2 regions of the Paenibacillus spongiae genome follow, and region 1 is predicted to be linked to the other one. Evidence: a T-box and tRNA genes for the amino acid it is inferred to sense, from the RefSeq annotation. Region 1 holds a T-box; the other holds one or more tRNA genes.
What was found. The T-box of region 1 lies ahead of leuS (leucine--tRNA ligase). A T-box ahead of a tRNA ligase gene usually reads a tRNA of that ligase, here a tRNA-Leu.

Region 1 (5,871 bases):
AAGCGGAGAAGCGCGGGTGCCGCATTCATGGCGGACTGGGGATGTTTATTTATCAAGGCGCGTATGCCTTCGAATATTGGACTGGCGTGCCGGCACCGGTGGAAGCGATGCGTGAAACCGTGCTGAATGCATTCACCCAATAATCCTTTCGCTTTTCTGCGACGAAACTCTTCACCCATGGTATGATTCATTTACGAAAGAAGGATATACGACGATGTTAACAGGTAAACAGAAAAGATATTTGCGTTCGATGGCGCACCATCTGCAGCCTATATTCCAGGTAGGCAAGGGCGGAACGAATGACCATTTGGTCCGTCATGTGACGGAAGCGCTGGAGGTACGGGAACTGATTAAAGTGTCCGTCCTGAACAACTGCCTTGACGACCCGAAGGAAGTCGGGCAATGGATTGCGGAAGAATCGGATGCCGAGCTCGTACAGGTGATCGGCAAGACGATCGTCCTGTATAAGGAATCCAAAGAGAACAAAACGATCGAGCTGCCGTAAAGATACGACAAGCAGTTCTCTGGCAAATGGGACGTGAGATCACGCCGAAGGTTGAAGTTTACTGACAATCGAGCCGTGAAGTAGCTTACGTCTACGATTGCAGTTTACAGACAATCTTATCGTGATATAATCCACGCCAAGATTGCAGTTCGCTGACAACCGTGACATTGGAGTACCCCACGCCAAGATTGCAGTTCGCTGACAACCGTGACATTGGAGTACCCCGCGTCAACGATTGCAGCTTACTGACAATCATATCGTGAAGTAATCCACGATAAGATTGCAGTTTGAAAGGAGCACTCCATGATAAAAGTCGGATTAATGGGCGGCACGTTTGACCCGATCCATATCGGGCATCTGATCGTGGCGGAGACGGCTCGGGAAGCTTGCGGGCTGGACGAAATATGGTTCATTCCTTCCTATGCGCCCCCGCTGAAGCAGAATGCGCCTGGAGCGGACGGGGAAGTGCGGCTTGAGATGGTCTACCGGGCTATCGATTTCCAGCCCCATTTCCGCGCGATGGATATCGAGCTCGAACGCGGCGGGGTCAGCTACTCGATCGATACGGTCTTGGAACTGCAGTCCCTCTATCCTGGACGGACTTTTTCCTATATCATCGGATCCGATCGCGTCAACGACTTGCCGGCGTGGCACCGGATCGACGAACTGGCAAAGCTCGTCCACTTTATCGGGGTGGAACGACCTGGAGAGCCAATCGTCCAATCAGGGCTTCCGGCTTACATTCGCGACCGGCTGACGGTCGCAGAAATGCCGCTTATCGAAATTTCATCCACGGCTATCCGAAAGCGGCGGGCGGACGGCCGCTCGATCCGCTTCCTTGTACCGGAGAAAGTATATTCTTTTATAATGAGGAACGGTCTATATGAATCGTAACGAGATGATCGAAAGCGTACGCGCGGAGATGCCGGAACGAAGGTGGATACATACCGTTGGCGTTATGGAGACGGCGGTCATATTGGCGAAGCGCTTCGGAGCCGACCCCGAGACAGCGGAAACGGCTGCGATACTGCATGATGTCGCGAAATATTGGCCGACCTCCAAAATGGAGCTCATCATTCGTCAGGAGGGGCTTCCTGCCGATTTGCTTGATTATGACAAGGAGCTGTGGCATGCGCCCGTCGGCGCATTCGCAGCCGAACGCGATTACGGCGTGACCGATATCATCATACTGGATGCTATACGATACCACACGTCGGGCCGCGAACGAATGACGCTAATGGACAAGATCGTATGTCTTGCCGATTATATGGAACCCGGCCGCGATTTTCCCGGCGTACATAAAATTCGCGAATTAGCTGAGCATAATGTAGATAAAGCGCTAATTGCCGGTTTTGACTCGACCATTACTTTTTTGCTGGAGCGCGGCAAAAGGATCTATCCGCTTACGGTAGCGGCGAGGAATGATTTGATACGAACAGTACGGGAGGCTGAGCTATGACGATACAATCGGATGAACTCGTGCAGCTTGTTGTTGCAGCGGCTGATGACAAGAAAGCACACCAAATCGTTGCACTCGACTTGAAGGGAATATCGCTGATAGCCGATTACTTTGTTATTTGCCACGGTAATTCGGATACCCAGGTACAGTCGATTACGACGGAAATTCGTAAACAGGCGGAATTAAAGGGCGCCCGGGTGCGCGGGATTGAAGGCATGGACTCCGGCAGATGGGTGCTTATCGATATCGGAGATGTCATCGTGCATGTATTCCATCGCGACGAGCGCGAGTATTACAACATCGAGCGGCTGTGGTCCGACGCGAAAGTCGTGGAATTTGCATGAGTTTAGTCGCGGGAACGATTATGAAACTGAGGGTGGCGCGCGAGGTGTCACCCTATGGGTATTTTCTGACGGACGGCAATGAAGAGGTGCTGATGCACTATACGGAAATCATCGGCAGCCGGCCGAAGCCGGGCGCCGAGGTCGAAGCCTTCCTGTTCTACGATTCGGAAGACCGGATCGCCGCCACGATGAAGCGTCCGCTGATTCAGCTGGGCGAAGTGGCTAGACTGGCTGTAGCGGATATTCACCCCCGGATCGGCGTTTTTCTCGAAATGGGACTTGGACGCCAGCTGCTGCTGCCGATGTCGGAGCAGCCTGAGCTTAAGACGCTGCGTCCGCGCCGCGGCGATGAAGTATTTGTCCGGCTTGAGCATGATAAAATCGGCCGGCTCGTCGCCAAGACGGCAGCGGAAGAAGACTTCATGAAGCTTGTATTCCCTGCGCCTCAATCATGGAAGAACACCTGGGTGGAAGGCTGGGTGACGAAGACGCTGAAGATCGGGTCGTTCGTCCTCGTTGACGGCGGCGTTGTCGGGTTTGGCGTATTTGGATTTATACCGGCCGATGAGCGATTGCAGCCTCTTCGTCTGGGTGAGCGCGTACGTGCCAGAGTGACGTTCATTCGTGAAGATGGCCGCGTCAACCTGTCCATGTCGCCTATCAAAGAAGTCGGCCGCGTCGAGGATGCAGATCGCATTCTCGCCTTTCTGCGGGAACGTCCAGGGGGTGCTATGCCCTATTCGGATGAAACGCAAGCGGAGATTATTAAGCAGAAATTCGGAATTAGCAAGTCTGCCTTTAAGCGTGCGATCGGGAAACTTATGCGCGACGGTCTCGTAACGCAGCAAGGAAGCTGGACACGCCTTGTTGAAGGAAGCGCAGCTGGCGATAGCGAAGCTCCGAATAAGGAATAGACGTCTGGAGGGATCAGAATGCGGGCTTACCGGCAATTTGCCACCGTATACGACCGGTTGATGGAAGACATGCCCTATCCGGATTGGCTCCGCTTTGCGCGGTCGTGCTGGGAGCGGTCGAACGATATGCCCAGAACCGTCGCCGATTTGGGCTGCGGTACGGGCAGCATATCGATTCCGCTGGCACTGTCCGGGTTCCAGGTGTTCGCCATCGATTTATCGGCCGATATGCTGACGATCGGACGCAGCAAGTGGGACGAAGGGGCAGGGCGCAGCCTCCGGCCGGATGGAGGGTCGATTCGCTGGCTTCAACAGGATATGCGCGATTGGGAGCTGCCGGAGCAGGTTGATTCCGTGATATCCTTCTGCGATTGCATCAACTATTTGACTGAGGGGGAAGATGTTGAGGCCGCATTTCGCGCAACCTGGAACGGCTTGAAGCCTGGCGGCCTCTTCCTGTTCGACGTACATGCCCCGAGGCAGCTGGTGCGATACGCGGAGGAGCAGCCGTTCGTGCTGGATGAACGCGATATCGCCTACATCTGGACGAGCGACTATGATGCGGAACGGCTGGAAATCGAGCATCATCTGACGATATTCGCCCGCGAAGGGGAGCAGCGCGACGCCAGCTTCCGCCGGTTCGAGGAGGTTCACGTGCAGCGTGCCTACGACCCGGCTTGGATTGGCGTAGCGCTTGCCAAAGCGGGGTTCTCGAAAGTTGAGCAGTTTGCGGACTTCAAGCTGGAAGCGCCCGGACCTCAATCGGAACGGATATTTTTCGTAGCGGTAAAATAACCGTTCTTCCCTTGACAGCAGGATGCGGCTTCATTATAATCGAACTAATCATTTTTATCAGGCGTCGATAAGGAGCAGTAGTTTCACGTGGTCAGATTCAGAGATTCGGCGGTAGGTGCGAGCCGGAATGACACGTAGACGAACTCGCCTTGGAGCCGCATGCCCAATCGTTCCGGCTTGATCTGCCGGTCCGGAAGCATGCCGTATCGCCCGCGTTAAGGGTGTCGAGTGAGCGGATACAAAGCATGTTCTCCGCTAACTAGGGTGGTACCACGGGAATTAATACCTCTCGTCCCTAGCGTTGTCGCTGGGGATGGGAGGTTTTTTTATGCACAAAACAAAGCGTATGCTTACGAAGCGAGTTTTGCTGCGAAGTAGAAACAACTAGTTAAGCTTCACAAAACTTTTAGGAGGCAACTCACATGGCACAAGATCGCCAAGAGCCGCAGGGATACAACCCGCAAGCAATCGAGCCGAAATGGCAGAAGTACTGGGATGATAATAAGACGTTCAAAACGACGGAAGACGCGGATAAATCGAAATTCTACGCACTGGATATGTTTCCGTATCCGTCCGGCGCGGGCTTGCATGTCGGCCATCCGGAGGGCTACACCGCGACGGATATCGTATCCCGCTACAAAAGGATGCGCGGATATAACGTGCTGCATCCGATGGGCTGGGACGCATTCGGGCTTCCTGCGGAGCAGCATGCGCTCGATACGGGCGAGCACCCGCGTGACATTACGTTCAAGAACATCGATAACTTCCGTCGCCAAATCAAATCGCTCGGCTTCTCGTATGACTGGGACCGCGAATTCAGCACGACGGATCCCGACTATTACAAATGGACGCAGTGGATCTTCATCCAGCTGTACAATAAAGGGCTTGCTTACGTAGCTGAAGTACCGGTGAACTGGTGTCCGGCACTCGGAACGGTTTTGGCCAACGAAGAGGTCATCAACGGACTGAGCGAGCGCGGCAACCATCCGGTCATCCGTAAGCCGATGCGGCAATGGATATTGAAGATTACCGAGTATGCCGATCGACTGCTGGACGACTTGGAGGAGCTGGACTGGTCCGAGAGCATTAAAGATATGCAGCGCAACTGGATCGGCAAATCGACGGGGGCCGAAGTCACATTCGCGATTGACGGTTATGAAGATGCACTGGTTGTCTTCACGACACGTCCGGATACGCTGTTCGGAGCGACCTACTGTGTACTTGCTCCGGAGCATGAGCTTGTAGGCCGGATTACGACAAGCGGCCAGCAGGCGGAGGTTCAGGCTTATCAGGAAGCGGCTGCGCGCAAGAGCGATCTTGAGCGTACCGATTTGGCGAAAGACAAGTCCGGCGTATTTACCGGTGCTTATGCAGTTAATCCGGTTAACGGCGCCAAGGTGCCGATTTGGATCGCCGATTATGTATTGGCCGGTTACGGAACCGGCGCCATTATGGCGGTTCCGGGGCATGACCAGCGTGACTGGGAGTTTGCGAAGCAGTTCGACCTGCCGATCGTCGAAGTGGTAGAGGGCGGCGATATTTCCGTGGAGGCTTTCGCAGGAGACGGCCCGCATGTCAATTCCGACGTCTTGAACGGCTTGAATAATGAGCAGGCGATTGCCGTAATGATTGAGAAGCTCGAGGCATCCGGCAAAGGGCACGGCAAAGTGACGTACCGTCTGCGCGATTGGCTGTTCAGCCGCCAGCGCTATTGGGGCGAGCCGATTCCGATTCTTCACCTGGAGGACGGGACGATGAAGCCGGTTCCTGTGGATCAGCTTCCTCTGCTGCTGCCGGATGTGGATCAAATCAAACCTTCGGGCACCGGAGAATCGCCGCTTGCGAATGTGACCG
Region 2 (5,871 bases), 210 kb from region 1:
ATTGGAGGGGTAACAACCGTATGAAGAAAAAATCATCTTTCGGTTCCATCTTGCGAAAAGGCGCGATGTTATGCTTGTCGCTAACCTTAATGGGATCTGTGCTGGCTGCCTGCAGCAAGGGGGACGGCGGCAGCGGCACGGAGAAACGCGTGCTTCGCATCGGGTTCATCTATTCCAGCCCGGATAACGAGCAGTATCTCCGTCAGCTGTATACCGACGGCTATGAGCTGCTTCATCCCGAGCTGGACATTCAAATCGTCGGCGCTGTGAACTATGACGACATGCGTTTCCAGGAGCAGCCTGAGGACGGCAAGCCGGTCAAGCAGCCCGATCCTTACGAGAAGCTGACTGAGATGCTAAACGGCAATAATCCGGTTGACGTCGTTGTTCTGGATTCCAACTCGAGCTATCTCAAGCGTCTCGTACAGGACAACATGCTGAAGCAGCTCGACCCGCTGATTCAAGAGCATGAGTTCGACATTGAAGACTTGGTTCCTTCGGTGATCGACGGCATCAAGGAAGCGGGCGACAATTCCATTTATGCGCTGTCGCCAACTTTCAACGCATCCGCTCTGTATTATAATAAGAAGATTTTTGCCGATGCTGGCATTGAACCGCCTACAGACGGCATGATGTGGGATGACGTATTGGCCAAAGCGAAGCTGGTCTCCAAGGGCGAAGGCAATAAGCGCATATTCGGCTTTTCGTTCGGTCGCTGGGGCGGGGATCCATTCTGGGATATGCAGAACAGCTATCTGCCGGCGCTTCAGCTGAAGGTTTACGACGACAAGGGCGAGAAAATGACGGTCAATTCGCCGCAATGGGCGAAAGTGTTTACGACAATGGCTTCTATTTATAAAGATAAAATCGTTCCGACCAACCAAGATATCAATAGCGGAATGGATGAGGGTACTAACGGTAAGCGTATGTATAATCCGTACCAAGGCGATTTGTTTATTAACGGCAGAGTGGCCATGACGGTCGGCGGCTACGACTATGTGACGGAGCTGACGCGTGCGAAGCAGCAGAACGCGAAGAACAACAAGGTTCCTTCCGTAGATTGGGACGTTGTTACGATGCCGCAGCACGCCGATAATCCAGGCATCGGCGGCAATGTATATTTGAGCGGGCTGATGGGCATCAATGCGAAAGCGGCGAACAGCGAGGATGCATGGGATTTCATCGCGTTTAACAACGGCAAGGAGTGGGCGAAGCTGAAATCCCGCAGCTTGTATGAGATGGTATCGCGCAAATCGCTGCTTCAGCCTAAGGATGGCCAGGACTACAACATGGAGGCGTTCTACAAGCTGAAGCCAATCCCGCCGTCCAGCACGGATCAAGAGAAGCTGTACCGTGAGAAGCCGGGCATTGAAGAAGCGCGTTATGTCGGCCAACAAATATTCCAAGAGGTCATCGACGGCAAGAAGAGCACCGAGGATGCGCTTAAGGAATGGGAAACGAAGGGCAATGCGATCCTTAAGAAAATTAAAGAAAACCCGAATGGCGGATTGAATCCGGCTGAAGGCGGCGTAGCCACCGAAGTATACGCCGGATAATAATTAGCTCTGCGGCCGTGCATGAATATGCATGAAGCCGCAGAGCTTTTTTTCTGCCAAGAGGATGCTTGCATTTGTCTATATTGGGGTAATCTAAGCAAAACGGCGATGGAGGGATTCGTCATGCGTTGGGTATATTGGGTGAGGCTGTATGAAACGAAATTTCAAGCAGGCTGCCTCATACAGCGAATGGAAAATGATTGGTGGGTGTACGGTTATGAATGCCCCCGGGAGATCGAAGTCTTTCAATCTCGCAAAGGACGATACGGTGTGAGATTTTTACCATAACATTTAAAATTTTGGTTGACTTTCGATTCCAACCTGTAGTATATTTACTTTTGTCGCCATTCAATGACGTGTTGATGAGATGGTACTTTCGCGGGGTGGAGCAGCCCGGTAGCTCGTCGGGCTCATAACCCGAAGGCCGCAGGTTCAAATCCTGCCCCCGCAACCAAACCAGCCTATCGATTGCATTCTTTAGGGCCCTTAGCTCAGTTGGTTAGAGCGGTCGGCTCATAACCGATTGGTCGGGGGTTCGAGTCCCTCAGGGCCCACCATTATCACAAACGTCATCATCATGCCGGGGTGGCGGAACAGGCAGACGCACAGGACTTAAAATCCTGCGGTGGGTGACCACCGTACGGGTTCGACCCCCGTCCTCGGCATACCTCGAAATTACTGGCGTTTTAGCCCGTTGTATCAACGTTATAAAACGCATTTGCAAATCAAACGATCCTACGCGTTATGTGACGCAAATGGAACTGAAACAACACCTTATAGCCACGCAATATTCGTTGAGAAGCGAATTAGTGGAAAGGTGTTTTTTTGTATGCATGATACAAACATAATCCCGGTCATGAAGCTGTCGAGCTGCCGACAGTAGCGGCTTTGAAATGAATTGGAGATTAATTCTAAGGCCCTCCAGGAGGAGAAAATGCGGTTTGGAATCATTATCGACAATATCTAGGGGGATTTGCTGAACAGCGCGAGGAGGGCTTTCAGGGGCTTAGACGCTGCATTAGCTTTAGTATAATCGGGACAGGTCCAGTGTATAGGAATCATATGATGAGGAAGTTGAAGAACGTTTATTTTTGTCCGCATATAAAGGAAGGAGGACGCATGAAGAGCGTCCTCTTTATACGCTATGCATGGTTAATGAATGGAAGATTTCTCGAAGTTTCCGCCGAGCACGTCGGACACATGCTCGATTGCAATGAACGCATTCGAATCAATTTCCTGTACGATCGCTTTCAGCTTGGCAAGCTCCAGACGGGTTACGACACAATAGATAACCTGCGTGTCCTCTTTGCTGTATCCGCCTTTCGCATAGAGAAACGTGGTATTCCGTCCCAACCGCTCCAAAATGGTCTCGGAGATCTCCGCATATTCGCTGGATATAATGGTGACCGATTTCGATTCATTCAAGCCCTCAACGACGATGTCCATCACTTTGGAGGCAATATAGAACGTAAAGATGGAATACATGGCCGAATCCCATCCGAATACGAAGCCTGCCGCTGCGAAGATGAACACATTGAAGATCAGGATGATTTGTCCTACGGGAACTCTTATTTTCTTGGAGATGAGTATCGCTACGATTTCGGATCCGTCTAACGAACCGCCATAACGTAATACCAAGCCTATTCCCAAACCGAGTATAAGACCGCCGAATAAGACGGCTAATATTTTTTCATTCGTAAAAGGTTCAACATGGTGGAGGAATGCAGTCATGGATGACATGACGCCGATACCGTACAGAGTGGAGATTGCGAATGTCTTGCCGATCTGCTTATACCCAATGAGCAGGAAGGGTAAGTTGAGGATGAAGATGAATAAACCTAGCGGCATTCCGGTCAGGGTCGAGACTACGATGGATATCCCCGTTATGCCTCCATCGATAACTTCGTTTGGTACAAGGAAGACTTCCAGAGCGACGGCCATCATTACAGCCCCGAGCGTAATGAAAAAGAATCGTACAAGATAATCCCAGGGTGTGAGCTTTTTGTGCTTTTTCTTTGCCATGTACAGAACTCCTATCGGTTTAATACTATACACTTTACCCTTTCCAGGCAGATGTGACAAGTTTACGACGGTCGAAAGTGACTGCTTTTTTGAAGGATGATTAATCACGTGACATCGAAACCCCGTTGCGATATGATATTTTTATACATAAGACGGGCAGGCCTACAGCTCTTTTCCTTCGATGAAGGAAAGGCGTTTTTTGTGCTGGGGCAATGCCCGTCAGTACAGCAGGAGGGTTCATATGCGTGCTATTTTTAAGAACGATTGGGCGACTATCTTAAATGAGGAGATGGAGCAGCCTTATTATAAACAATTGCGTGCTTTCTTAGCTGAACAATACCGGCATAAAACCATTTATCCGAGCATGCATGATATTTTTAACGCGCTTCATTATACGTCCTATGAGGATACGCGTGTCGTCATTCTGGGTCAGGATCCTTATCACGGATCGGGTCAGGCTCACGGGTTCAGCTTCTCGGTCCAGCCGGGCGTGAAGTCGCCGCCGTCGCTGCAAAATATTTTTAAAGAGCTGAAGGAAGACCTGGGATGTCCGGTTCCCGACCATGGGTATCTGCTGCCATGGGCCAAGCAGGGGGTTCTGCTGTTGAATAATGTGCTGACGGTAGAGGCTGGCTTAGCGGCATCGCATCAAGGGAACGGCTGGGAAAGGTTCACGGATGCCGTTATTGCCGCGTTAAACGAGCGCGAGCGGCCCATTGTATTCATTTTATGGGGCAAGCATGCGCAGGAGAAAGCTTCTTCGATCGATTTGGACCGTCACTGCATCATCACATCCCCGCACCCGAGTCCCTTCGCCGCGCATCGCGGCTTCTTCGGCAGCCGCCCGTTCTCGCGGACGAACGCCTTCCTGCGTCGGATCGGCAGTCCGGAGATCGATTGGTGCATACCGGCGCTGGCTTCTCTTGAAGCAGCTGCGGATAGCTCACAATAATTTATTGCTCCCTCGCGGCGTTGAGGCGGTCTGTGACAGGAGAAGAAGGATAGGAAGGCCATTTGGTGGATTGAAAAGCAAAGAACCCTTAGAAGTGGCTCTACAGCTTCTAAGGGTTCTTTGCTGATTGGTTTATCGAGCTTGAGCGGAAGTTTCGATTACAGCGGGCGAAGCTGCTGAGCTGCCGTTGGTGCCGGAACCGTTCGATGAGGAAGAGGTACCAGCATCTTGGAGTACCGGTTTGAAGGCGGAAGCGACATAAGTCGTTGCTTTCACCTCCGTGATGACTTGCGGGTACATGCGGTCTTTATCCGGATGAACGGCTTCAACCTGGATGTATGCCTGATCGCCAACGAATGTGATGGAGGCGATGCGCAGCCCGTAGCCAGGGTGAGGTGCCATGGCCGTTACCGTTACCTCTTGAATTTGCTCGTTAACGGCTTTTGTCGCAAGCTTCAAATCCGTATAGGGAAAAGGCTCCGGCTTGGTTCCCTGGTCCGGCTTCAGCGCATTCTCCTTCACGAAGACGATAGCGTCATGGAGCCATGAGGCTGCTTCTCCGCGCTTGATGGCTGTCTTCGGATAAAACTTGCCGTTCTTATCAAGTTCGGCAATCTTCGCAATGAGCAGCTTCTGAATGCTGTCCATATAAGCCGGCGTTACGTCAGCTTCATCCTTAAGCTCCATGAAAATTTCGATAAACGCATAATCGCCTTTCTCCATCATGCCTTGAAACAGATGATGGGCAAATTGCTCCCTGGTCATGAACGCAGCAGGATCGACGTCTCTGTCGATATCCAGATTGTTCAGGCTTGCGACGATGAAGGCGTCGGAATACCAGGCGCCGTCTTTGACCTTGGTGAAAGAATCGCTCGCTTCCGGCTTCTTAACAAATTTAATATGGTCGATATTCAGACCGAGTCCTTTAACGAGCATCGTTACGCCTGCAGCGTAGGTCAGCTTGTCTTGCGGCTTGAACGATCCGTCCTTCTCGCCGGCTATGACGCCCTGCTTCTGCAGCTCGTTAATTTTCGCTTCATTCGGATCGTTCTTCGTATCCGGGAACGCCCAAGCATTCTGTCCGACTGCAAGAACAAGAAGCATAATTACTGCGGAGAGAAACCATCTCTTCCTCATTCCGATCACCTCTGGAATAGATTGTCATGCGTATGTATCCTTCAGACGGACCGGCGGTCCATTTTGTTGCAGGATGGATGACAGGGAGAAGCTTCATCCGCGGACTGTCGTTTATGACGCAAAATAAAGGGACTGCCGGGAGGCAGTCCTTGCAATGGTACTATAACGGCATTGTCCAAACAATCTCGGCAATCCGCACACAAG

Region 2: it has a tRNA-Leu gene. The T-box ahead of leuS (leucine--tRNA ligase) is inferred to sense a tRNA for this amino acid. The anticodon was not compared.

What each region holds. Positions count from the first base shown of each region.
Region 1 covers NZ_CP091430.1:2,118,997-2,124,867, forward strand. Annotated here, with positions in the region: gene L1F29_RS09605 (shikimate dehydrogenase) at 1-143, shown strand, start outside; gene yhbY (ribosome assembly RNA-binding protein YhbY) at 215-505, shown strand; gene nadD (nicotinate-nucleotide adenylyltransferase) at 809-1,399, shown strand; gene yqeK (bis(5'-nucleosyl)-tetraphosphatase (symmetrical) YqeK) at 1,389-1,964, shown strand; gene rsfS (ribosome silencing factor) at 1,961-2,308, shown strand; gene L1F29_RS09630 (CvfB family protein) at 2,305-3,222, shown strand; gene L1F29_RS09635 (class I SAM-dependent DNA methyltransferase) at 3,241-4,017, shown strand; T-box leader at 4,073-4,317, shown strand; gene leuS (leucine--tRNA ligase) at 4,440-5,871, shown strand, end outside.
Region 2 covers NZ_CP091430.1:2,330,347-2,336,217, forward strand. Annotated here, with positions in the region: gene L1F29_RS10635 (ABC transporter ATP-binding protein) at 1-13, shown strand, start outside; gene L1F29_RS10640 (ABC transporter substrate-binding protein) at 21-1,556, shown strand; tRNA gene L1F29_RS10645 (tRNA-Met) at 1,934-2,010, shown strand; tRNA gene L1F29_RS10650 (tRNA-Ile) at 2,037-2,113, shown strand; tRNA gene L1F29_RS10655 (tRNA-Leu) at 2,136-2,221, shown strand; gene L1F29_RS10660 (YitT family protein) at 2,709-3,578, opposite strand; gene L1F29_RS10665 (uracil-DNA glycosylase) at 3,820-4,530, shown strand; gene L1F29_RS10670 (S-layer homology domain-containing protein) at 4,663-5,667, opposite strand.